2 regions of the Bacillus sp. KH172YL63 genome follow, and region 1 is predicted to be linked to the other one. Evidence: riboswitches for the same ligand, from Rfam matches in the RefSeq annotation. Region 1 holds a riboswitch; the other holds the start of a gene.
The links. Region 1 has a riboswitch for cyclic di-GMP ahead of KH172YL63_RS19235 (hypothetical protein). Riboswitches for the same ligand answer to the same signal wherever they lie in the genome.

Region 2: linked by a shared signal. The riboswitch ahead of KH172YL63_RS19830 (histidine kinase N-terminal domain-containing protein) and the one ahead of KH172YL63_RS19235 (hypothetical protein) in region 1 are both predicted to bind cyclic di-GMP.

The regions. Positions count from the first base shown of each region.
Region 1 covers NZ_AP022842.1:3,757,492-3,762,182, reverse strand. The annotation lists gene KH172YL63_RS19245 (murein hydrolase activator EnvC family protein) at 1-779, shown strand, start outside; partial or broken gene ltrA (group II intron reverse transcriptase/maturase) at 1,371-2,632, shown strand; cyclic di-GMP riboswitch class I at 2,795-2,887, shown strand; gene KH172YL63_RS19235 (hypothetical protein) at 3,008-3,247, shown strand; gene KH172YL63_RS19230 (hypothetical protein) at 3,376-3,993, shown strand; gene KH172YL63_RS19225 (redoxin domain-containing protein) at 3,986-4,567, shown strand; gene KH172YL63_RS19220 (DUF302 domain-containing protein) at 4,646-4,691, shown strand, end outside.
Region 2 covers NZ_AP022842.1:3,905,650-3,910,340, forward strand. The annotation lists gene KH172YL63_RS19825 (putative bifunctional diguanylate cyclase/phosphodiesterase) at 1-570, shown strand, start outside; gene KH172YL63_RS19830 (histidine kinase N-terminal domain-containing protein) at 821-1,945, opposite strand; cyclic di-GMP riboswitch class I at 2,329-2,415, opposite strand; gene KH172YL63_RS19835 (putative bifunctional diguanylate cyclase/phosphodiesterase) at 2,830-4,691, opposite strand, start outside.

The DNA of each region.
Region 1 (4,691 bases):
AAGTTGAAAAAGAACTTGCAGACCTTCAAGCTTCCAAAGCGAATCTTGAGTCACTGAAAAAAGACCTGGACAGTCAAAAAGCGAAAAAAGCTGACCTGTTCAAGCAGCTCGAAGCACAACAAGCTACACTGAAAGTAGAAAAAGCAGACCTTGAAAAAGAATCTGAAGAGCTTTCTAAAATGGAGCACCAGCTTGAAGGTGAAATCCAGGCTGAACAGGCACGTCTAGCCGAGCTTGCCCGTAAACGGGAAATCGAACGCAAGCGCCAGGCTGAAGCAGAAGCTGCAAAACGTGCGGCATCCCAGCAACAGGCGACAGGCGGTTCATCTTCATCTCCAGCGGCGTCAGCTCCAGCAGCACCTGTTAGCGCCGGTGCATGGACATCTCCAGCTTCAGGAACGGTTACAACCAACTTCGGCTGGGATACGCTGAACGGCAAGCAACGCTTCCACTATGGGATGGATATCGCAGCACGGGGCAGTGTGCCGATCTCTGCAGCGGCAGATGGTTATGTTATTAAAAGCCAGTACAGTTCAAGCTACGGAAACGTCGTATACATCACTCACTCTATCAATGGTAAAATGTTCACCACTGTATATGCCCACATGTCTTCTTCTTTAGTCGGACAGGGACAAGCAGTGAACAAAGGTGATCAAATCGGTTATATGGGGAATACAGGCTACTCATTCGGACAGCATTTACACTTTGAGCTTCATGCAGGCCCTTGGAATGCATCCCATTCAAACGCTGTAAACCCACGTCAATACATCAACTTCTAACATCGAACCCCCGCTTTGAACAGCGGGGGTTTTTTATTGTGCGCCCGGCATGGGTGTGATCTATAGGGTGAGAGTCCCGAGCCGTGAAGACAGTTGTAGCGGTTAGCTTAACGCAAGGGTGTCCGGGGTGACCTGGAATCTGAAGGAAGCGGGCGGCAAACCTCCGGTCCGAGGAACACGAATCTCATATAAGGCTTGTTGCACTGGATGAGTCTGCAATACAAGATGAAGTCCGAACTGTCGAAGGTGCAGAAAGTAAATGAGGCGGATAGATGGAGGGAAAGATTACACTCTTACCCGGGGAGATCTGGCGGATACGCCTTGAACACTTGGTAACCGGAGAAGCGATTCTCCGCTGAACCGCCAGAAGTCAGCCGAGGTCATAGTACCGGCTTTTCTCGAGGAAGCCGGGAAGGACTGAACAATCAAGAGAGTGTCACGACCTGGCTCATGGTAACTGAGAGACTCACAGACAATCTGAAAAGAGCTGTCCATTTAGAGGTAACGGTGAATTCCGTGAGGGCTGGTGGAAGTGTGAGGCAGGGCCATCGAAAGAGGAAACGTGACACACGAAGGAAAGGAATATCAGTGATGTTGATGAATATGATTCTGTCTAAACCGAATATGCTTGAAGCACTGAAACGTGTAGAACGTAATAAGGGAAGCCATGGCGTGGATGATATGCCCGTACAAAACCTGCGATCGCATATCATGCGCGAATGGCAGTCGATTCGCAAGAATCTCCTTGGGGGAACCTACAAGCCGGGCCCGGTACGTCGAATCGAAATCCCGAAACCAGACGGCGGCGTCCGGTTGTTAGGCATCCCAACGGTGACAGACCGTATGATTCAACAATCAATTGCCCAGATACTCTCCGGGATATACGAGCCGACCTTCTCTGATCATAGTTATGGGTTCCGACCAAATCGGAGTGCCCATGACGCCGTTAGAAAAGCGAAGATGTATATCCGGGAAGGATATCGCTGGGTTATCGATATAGATTTAGAGAAATTCTTTGACAGAGTGAATCATGATAAGCTCATGGGTCTTCTGGCGAAGAAAGTAAAGGACAAAGCACTTCTGAAACTGATTCGTTCTTACCTCAATGCAGGAATTATGATAGAAGGTGTAAAGGTGAAAAGTGAGGAAGGTACGCCACAGGGCGGACCTCTCAGTCCATTGCTTTCTAACATCATTTTGAATGAACTGGACCAGGAATTAGAGAAACGGGGCTACGCTTTATACGGTACGCAGATGATTGTAATATCTTTGTCCGTTCGCCAAAAGCCGGTAACCGGGTGATGACTTCAGTGACAACGTTTCTTGAGAAGAAACTTAAACTGAAGGTAAACCGAAAGAAATCTGCGGTGGACCGACCTTGGAGAAGAACGTTCCTTGGCTTTAGTTTTACATCAAATCGCAAACCAAAAGTCAGAGTGGCCTCCAAAAGTATAAAACGGTTAAAACAGAAAATCCGCTCTCTAACTTCCAGATCTTCAGGATGGTCGATGGAGGTTCGAATCAGAAAGCTGAACCAATATTTAATGGGATGGATCGGCTATTTTCAGCTGGCTGATACACACAGCTTCCTAAAATACCTGGATGCATGGATCAGAAGAAGATTGCGAATGTGTCTGTGGAAGCAGTGGAAACTGCCGAAAACTAAAGTCCGTAACCTCATTGCGCTCGGCGTTCCAAAATGGAAGGCGTATGAATGGGGAAATACCCGGAAGGGATATTGGAGGATCGCACAAAGTCCAATACTACACAGAACCCTTGGCAATTCCTTTTGGAATCGCCAAGGGCTCCTAAGTCTTATCGATAGGTATGAAAGTCTTCGTCAATCATCTTGATTGAACCGCCGTATACCGATTGGTACGTACGGTGGTGTGAGAGGTCGGGGATTAATCATCCCCTCCTACTCGATTCCCTGTTTTTTCCGGAACACCGGAATGCTTTGACCTGTTTTCATCTCCTGTTTTTTCTAGTATAATGACAATTATATTCATGCAACATTTCGATAAAGGCAAACTAATTGAAAGATTAGGACGCAAAGCCACGGGTCTTCTATCCTGTTCCAATAAGATAATGATCGCCGGGTTACCGAAAAAATGGACGCGATGACTACTGACTCGAATGTTATTAGCATCATGTAACCTGCCTATAGGTAGGTTATTTTTGTCTTGATATTCGAAATAGTATGATTTGAATCTGTATGAAGGATGATGATGTTGGAAGCACGAGAGATAAAAAGGAAATTAAGAAGTTTTTGCAGAAGAAACCGGACCGCATTGAAGTATACCCAAATAGGGGAATGCAGTGCAGAGGATATCAGTGACCTGTTGATTGAGCGGCTGGGGGTAGACGAGTTGAGAAGGATTCTGGCGGATATTGAAATCATCAGCCGCAGGAATGGAGATACAGTGAAATATTTCATGCTGATCTTGAAAGGAATCAAGGCTGCATAAAAGCTTTAAACCGGATGCCCTCAAGCATTCGGTTTTATTTGTATGGTAAGCCTCTCCGCTTGATTAATCCTTTGAAATTTCAGATAATCATACATAATGGGGTATATAGAAAGAATCGAGGAATCATCATGACAGAAAACTGGTATACGATAGGATCCTTTACTTTCCCCAGTTCCTGGGGCGCTATGCTGGCATCCTTTTTCCTGACATTCCTGTTACTCCACTTCTGGAATCGGAAGGCGAGCGACTGGTATTCCACGGGGATCATCTTATTTATTCTCGTTTGGAAGCTGAGTGTAATCATAGTCGATTTTCAAACCGTCATCAAACATCCGCTGACCCTGATCTATTTCCATGGGGGTACAGTTGGATATTGGTCTGGGTTGCTTGCTGCAGGCGGCTATCTCCTTTTAAAACGGGTCGATCAAATTTCGGTGACCATCCTTGTCTGGTTGATCACAGTCTTATTCTTTGAGCTTGTTTTTCATCTTTTGGAGAAGGAATACCTCATCGGATCAATTCAATTTGTTTTCAATGGCGCGTTGCTTTTATATGTTAAGGGAAAAGTAAGGGGGGCAAAAGGGAATGTATGGTCAGGACAGCTACTGATTGTTTTTACTCTACTGCAGATCCTTTTTCATTCTATTAACGGTGCCTTTGAGTTGACGACGGCCGACTGGACCTACCTTGTTGCAGCAGCATACTTCACCTTTCTTTTATTTGTAAGGAGGAAACAAAGTGAATAAACGGAATTTCGCATTGGCGGTGGTCGCGATTCTGATCGGGATCTTTCTGGTGAACTTCTTTCAAGATCAGCAGGAAAAAAAGGCAAAGGAAGAAGCCGCTCAATTAGCCAATGAATCGATGGATCTCTCGGATGCGGAGCAGGGTCTTGCAAAAGGGGACAAGGCACCGGCATTGGCGCTTGAGACCCTTGACGGGGAAAGTGTGAGACTCTCCGATTATCAGGGTAAGAAGGTGATCCTGAACTTCTGGGCGACGTGGTGTCCGCCCTGCAAGGCAGAAATGCCACATATGCAAAAATACTACGAAAAAAAGGCAGAATCGGAAAATGTCGAAATCCTTGCCGTCAACTTGACTTCCATGGATGAAGGCCAAAAAGCGGTGCAGCAGTTCGTTGATGGCTACGGCCTCACCTTCCCGATCTTGATGGATGAAACAGGCGATGCAGGTGAATTGTACAGGGCCTTCACCATCCCAACCACCTACATGATCGACACCAATGGGACCATCCAGCACAAAATCGTCGGCCCCATGAACGAAGACATGATGGAGAAAATGGTCAAAGGAATGGAATAACCGGAGGGACGGACCTCCCAAAAAGTAGTTTGATCCGATACTCTCTGAGGTATAAAAATGACAGGAGGAGATGTTTTTATGTTTCATTATACAAAGGAAGTCTCAATGAGCGTAAAGGAAGCAG
Region 2 (4,691 bases), 150 kb from region 1:
TTAAACAGAGCCTGTGAACAATTTAAAGTGTGGGAAAAGGGTGGACATGAATTTAAGATTTCAATCAATGTGTCATCACGGCAGTTCCACGATGCGACGTTCGTAGAGATGGTGAGGGAATTATTGTTTACGCATGACATCCCCCCATCTTTCATAGAGTTGGAGCTGACGGAAAGTACCGCCATGCACCATGTGGAAGAGGCAATGGCGAAAATGAACGCACTTCGGGAAATCGGAGTTTCAATCGCGATCGACGACTTCGGAATCGAATACAGTTCGTTAAGCTATCTGCAGAAATTCTCAATTCAGACGTTGAAGATCGATCGCAGCTTCATCATGGATCTCGATGAAAATGAATCCAATAAAGCGATTGTCTCTGCGATTCATGCCATGGCTAAACATCTGAAACTAGCGATCGTGGCAGAAGGGGTAGAAACAGAGACACAATTGAACTGGCTCAAGAATCTTGAATGCGAATATGGACAGGGTTATTACTTTAGCCGGCCGTTGCCTGCTGATGGGGTGACTGATTATATCAATAAGAGTATTGGAGTGAGTAATTGTAATTGAGGACATTTTAAAACACCGTCTGGACAAAGCCCAGACGGTGTTTTTAAAATGTATCCTCCAACAGGAAAACAAATGTCTTTATAACTAGATGAAACTCTTTTCTTTAGATAAATTATTTAATGTTGTATGGAATGCCCTTTGAAATTTGAAATTTGATAAAGTTTATTCTTTTCAACTCATAATCAGGCAAACTTCCCCTTCAATTTTCTACCATAGTTTTCTTTAATCGCTTATCAAAGTGGAGGCTTCTCTACTCAACAACCAAATTGGACTTTACAGGAATCCGAATGATAAAAGTTGTGTTTTCATCATTCGATTTGCATTGAATATCCCCACTATGCTTTTCAATCAATTTTTTACAAATATAAAGACCAATGCCTGTACCAAGATCCTTTGTAGTAAAGAAAGGTTCAAAAATAGCTTCCATACTTTCTACCTTAATTCGTGGTCCATTATTCGAAATTTCCAAATTGGTCTTTCCTTCCCTCACATCACATGTTACCTTGATATACCTCGGTCCATCTATTTCTTGAAGAGCATCAATCGAATTCATGATCAGATTTAGGAAGACTTGCCTTAACTCATCACCATTCCCCATTAATCTGATATTTGTTTCGCACTTAAAATCAATTAAAACATCTCCATCTAGAAGACTTGGATATAAGAATTCAATCGTCTCTTCCAAAAGATCAGAAAGAAAGATTTCTTCTTGAACACTTTCTATCAAGTCCTTCCTTGATACATGAAGGAATTGTGAAATCCGGTAATTCAATTGCTCCAGCTCATGTTGCATAATATCAAGATAGGGTAGGTTAGGATAATCATTTTGCAAAAGCTTTGTAAAGCCAATAATTGACGTCAGTGGATTCCTGAATTCGTGAACGAAGCTTGAACTCATCTGACCAAGGATTGTCAGGCGCTCTTTATGGGTTTGATCTATATAATGTTCTTTTTCTTGGAGTTGTTGTTCCTTTATTTCCGTATATTTACGAACGGCTAAATAAGAGAAGCGGTCAAATAATGTATTAATCTCTTCAATGATAGGCTGTAAATCCCTAAGTTCGATCCCTGAATGATTAACCCAATTAATGATAATGCTCTTCCCTATATTTACGTTATATACAAACTCACTTATGTTAACGTTGGCTTTCACCCGTTCTAGAGCTGTCTTATGAGCAAGTAAAGTAATTTCCTCCTCACTAAGTGGTTCCTCTATCGCACGCTTAACTAAGTGAAACATGTTCATTCCATTATTTAACACTTCTTCTTTATACACATCTTGATCTGAAATCACGATATTCTTGCGCCAGTTTTGTAAAAACTCATCTGAGTGATCATCCAGGTATTTAATGAGCTTGATGGAAGCACTAGTCATCGAATGGTCGTCCCTTCATTCCGTCTATGTTTTTAATCGTCGTTGATTCCATCATAACAGAAAATATGTGCGGACGGTTATTTCCATATTATACCTGTACTTTTCTTTTCATAACTTCCTACTATAAAATTGAATACTCGACCACTGACTTAAGCCTAAAAATTAAAACCTCCATTTCACTCTTAGAAGATTCAACGAGAACAGGGAATATTTATATTATAAAAAGACAGTTTTTATTTAACCAGGAACGAGTGAGGGGGGGTTTTTTAAAATGGTAAGAGAGATTTATCTCTTTAGACCATTCATAAACGGGAGGTCGTCTGAAAGATGAAGTATGGAAGAAGTGAAGCTTTAGTATATAGAAAATATATAACAAATGCGTACACGGTAACTGGCTGGCATCGTCTGGCACATTGAAAGCCCCTATAGCTTTGCGTCCCTATTTTTCAATAGGTTTGCCTTTATCGTACGCACATTAGTAGTATTTCAAATACATGTTTTAAAAGATTCGTTTTCTGGGATTTTGAAAAACTTTCATAAATACAGTATTATCTTCACATTTGAAAATCTTTATTCCTATAAACTTTAGGGGTGTCCATATTTCCTTCATATAATATAACGGCATTAAGAAACCTCCCTCCCAATGAATCATTATACCCATATTCATTACTTATATTTACATTATATAATAATTATCAGAATAATCTATCATATACAGGTATATAATTGTCGACAATTTTCTCAATAAAGAACACCTTACGACATTCCTGTCGTGTTCCCAAATAAAAATAAACAGCCGATGATGTTATCCAAGTCATCACAGGCTGTTTACCTTATTATGCATACGTTTATGATCGTAATCTCAAGAAGGGCTATTCTCTCCTTCAATTAGGCTTCAAGTAGGTTCCCTCAAATTCCTCCGGGGACACCGGGCGACCAATGGCATACCCTTGAGCTTTATCACAGTGATTCCTTTTCAGGAAACCAAACTCTTCCTGGCTCTCTACTCCTTCTGCTGTTACGTGTAAATGAAGATGCTTCGCCATTGAAATCGTACTTTTCACTATCGCTTGATGATCTTCGTTCGCCATGATGCCATTTATGAAAGAACGGTCGATTTTTAGCGTATCAAGGGGATATTTCTTTAAATAACTCAGGGAAGAATAGCCTGTCCCATAGTCGTCCATTGATAAACTGACTCCCAGTTGCTTTAATCGTTCAAGCTTTGAGATGATCAATTCCTGATCACACATGGCAATGCTTTCCGTCACTTCCAGGTCAATCATCTCTGGGTTCACTCCATGTGTCCGGATACTGTCCTCCAGTTTCACGATAAGCTCCTTGTCCAGAAGCTGCCTCATCGAGAGATTCACACCAAGCTTCAGCGCACGGTACCCTTCACTTTTCCAACTTTTTGATTGAGCAAGCGCAGTATTCAGCACCCATTCTCCAATCGGGATAATCAGGCCTGTTTCTTCAGCGATCGGGATGAATTCTGCAGGGGAAACGTGACCCAATGATTGATTTTCCCAGCGGATCAGTGCTTCCATCCCGCAAATCATTTCGGTCATCACATCTGCTATCGGCTGGTAGACCAGATAAAATTCATCTCTTTCAAGAGCGGTCCGTAATTCTTTCTCAATCATCATTTTCCTGAAGGTCTGTTGATTCATTTCGTTTGTGAAAAGTTGAAAGTCGTTCTTTTCCCTGTCTTTCACATAATACATGGCCGCATCGGCGTTTTTCATCAAGGTTGTGGCATCTTCCCCGTCATCAGGGTACATGCTGATCCCAATGCTCGGGGTGATATAAAATTCCTGCCCATTAATGAGAAACTCTCCAGTGAACTGATCAAGGAGTAATTGAGCAGTCTCGACTGCCTTCTCCCTTGAACAATCCGGGAACAGTAACGTGAATTCATCCCCGCCCTGCCTGTACACCTTTGATTTGGAGAATGATTGGGATTCCAGGAATCTTTCTAACCGCCTGGATACTTCTATTAACAGAAGATCACCTACATCATGTCCGAGAGTGTCATTAATATATTTGAAACGATCCAAATCGATGAGCATGATGGCGGCACTCCTCTTATGTGGATGCACCTTCAATATCTCATTTACATCTTCATTAAACAGCCTCCGGTTCGGTAATCCTGTCAGCACATCATGATTCGCTTGATGAATCAACTCATCCTCATATCGTTTTCTTTCAGTGATGTCAGTCGACACGCCGAGTAAAATGGTGGAATCCTCATGGGGCATCGGGATTTTTGTCGTTTGAAGCCAGCGGACGTTACCTTCATAATCCTGAAACCTTTCTTCAGGTATTTCAATCCCTTTTCCATTTTCTAAAATCATTTTGTCATCACGGGGCGTGTCCATCACGTTTTCTGGATCACCATGGATCTCAAGGTCTGTTTTCCCTATGATGTCTTCTTTCGGTAAACCGCAAAGCTCCGCATAAGACCGATTCACTAATGAATAGCGTCCTTCTTGATCCTTTGCATAAATGTACGATGGATTCAGGTCAATCACCGTCTTCAGGAATTGGCGCTGTTGATCCAGCCGTCTATTCATATCCCTTACTATACCCACATGCATACGGTTCGAGAGGATTAAGATGGAAACGGCAAATACAAGGACGGATATGGCACTTGGCATCAGCCCCGTTTCCGGAAACATATTGAATAGACCAATCCCGTAGCCAATTGCGGTAGATAAGATGAAGTGGAATAAAAAGGAGCGCA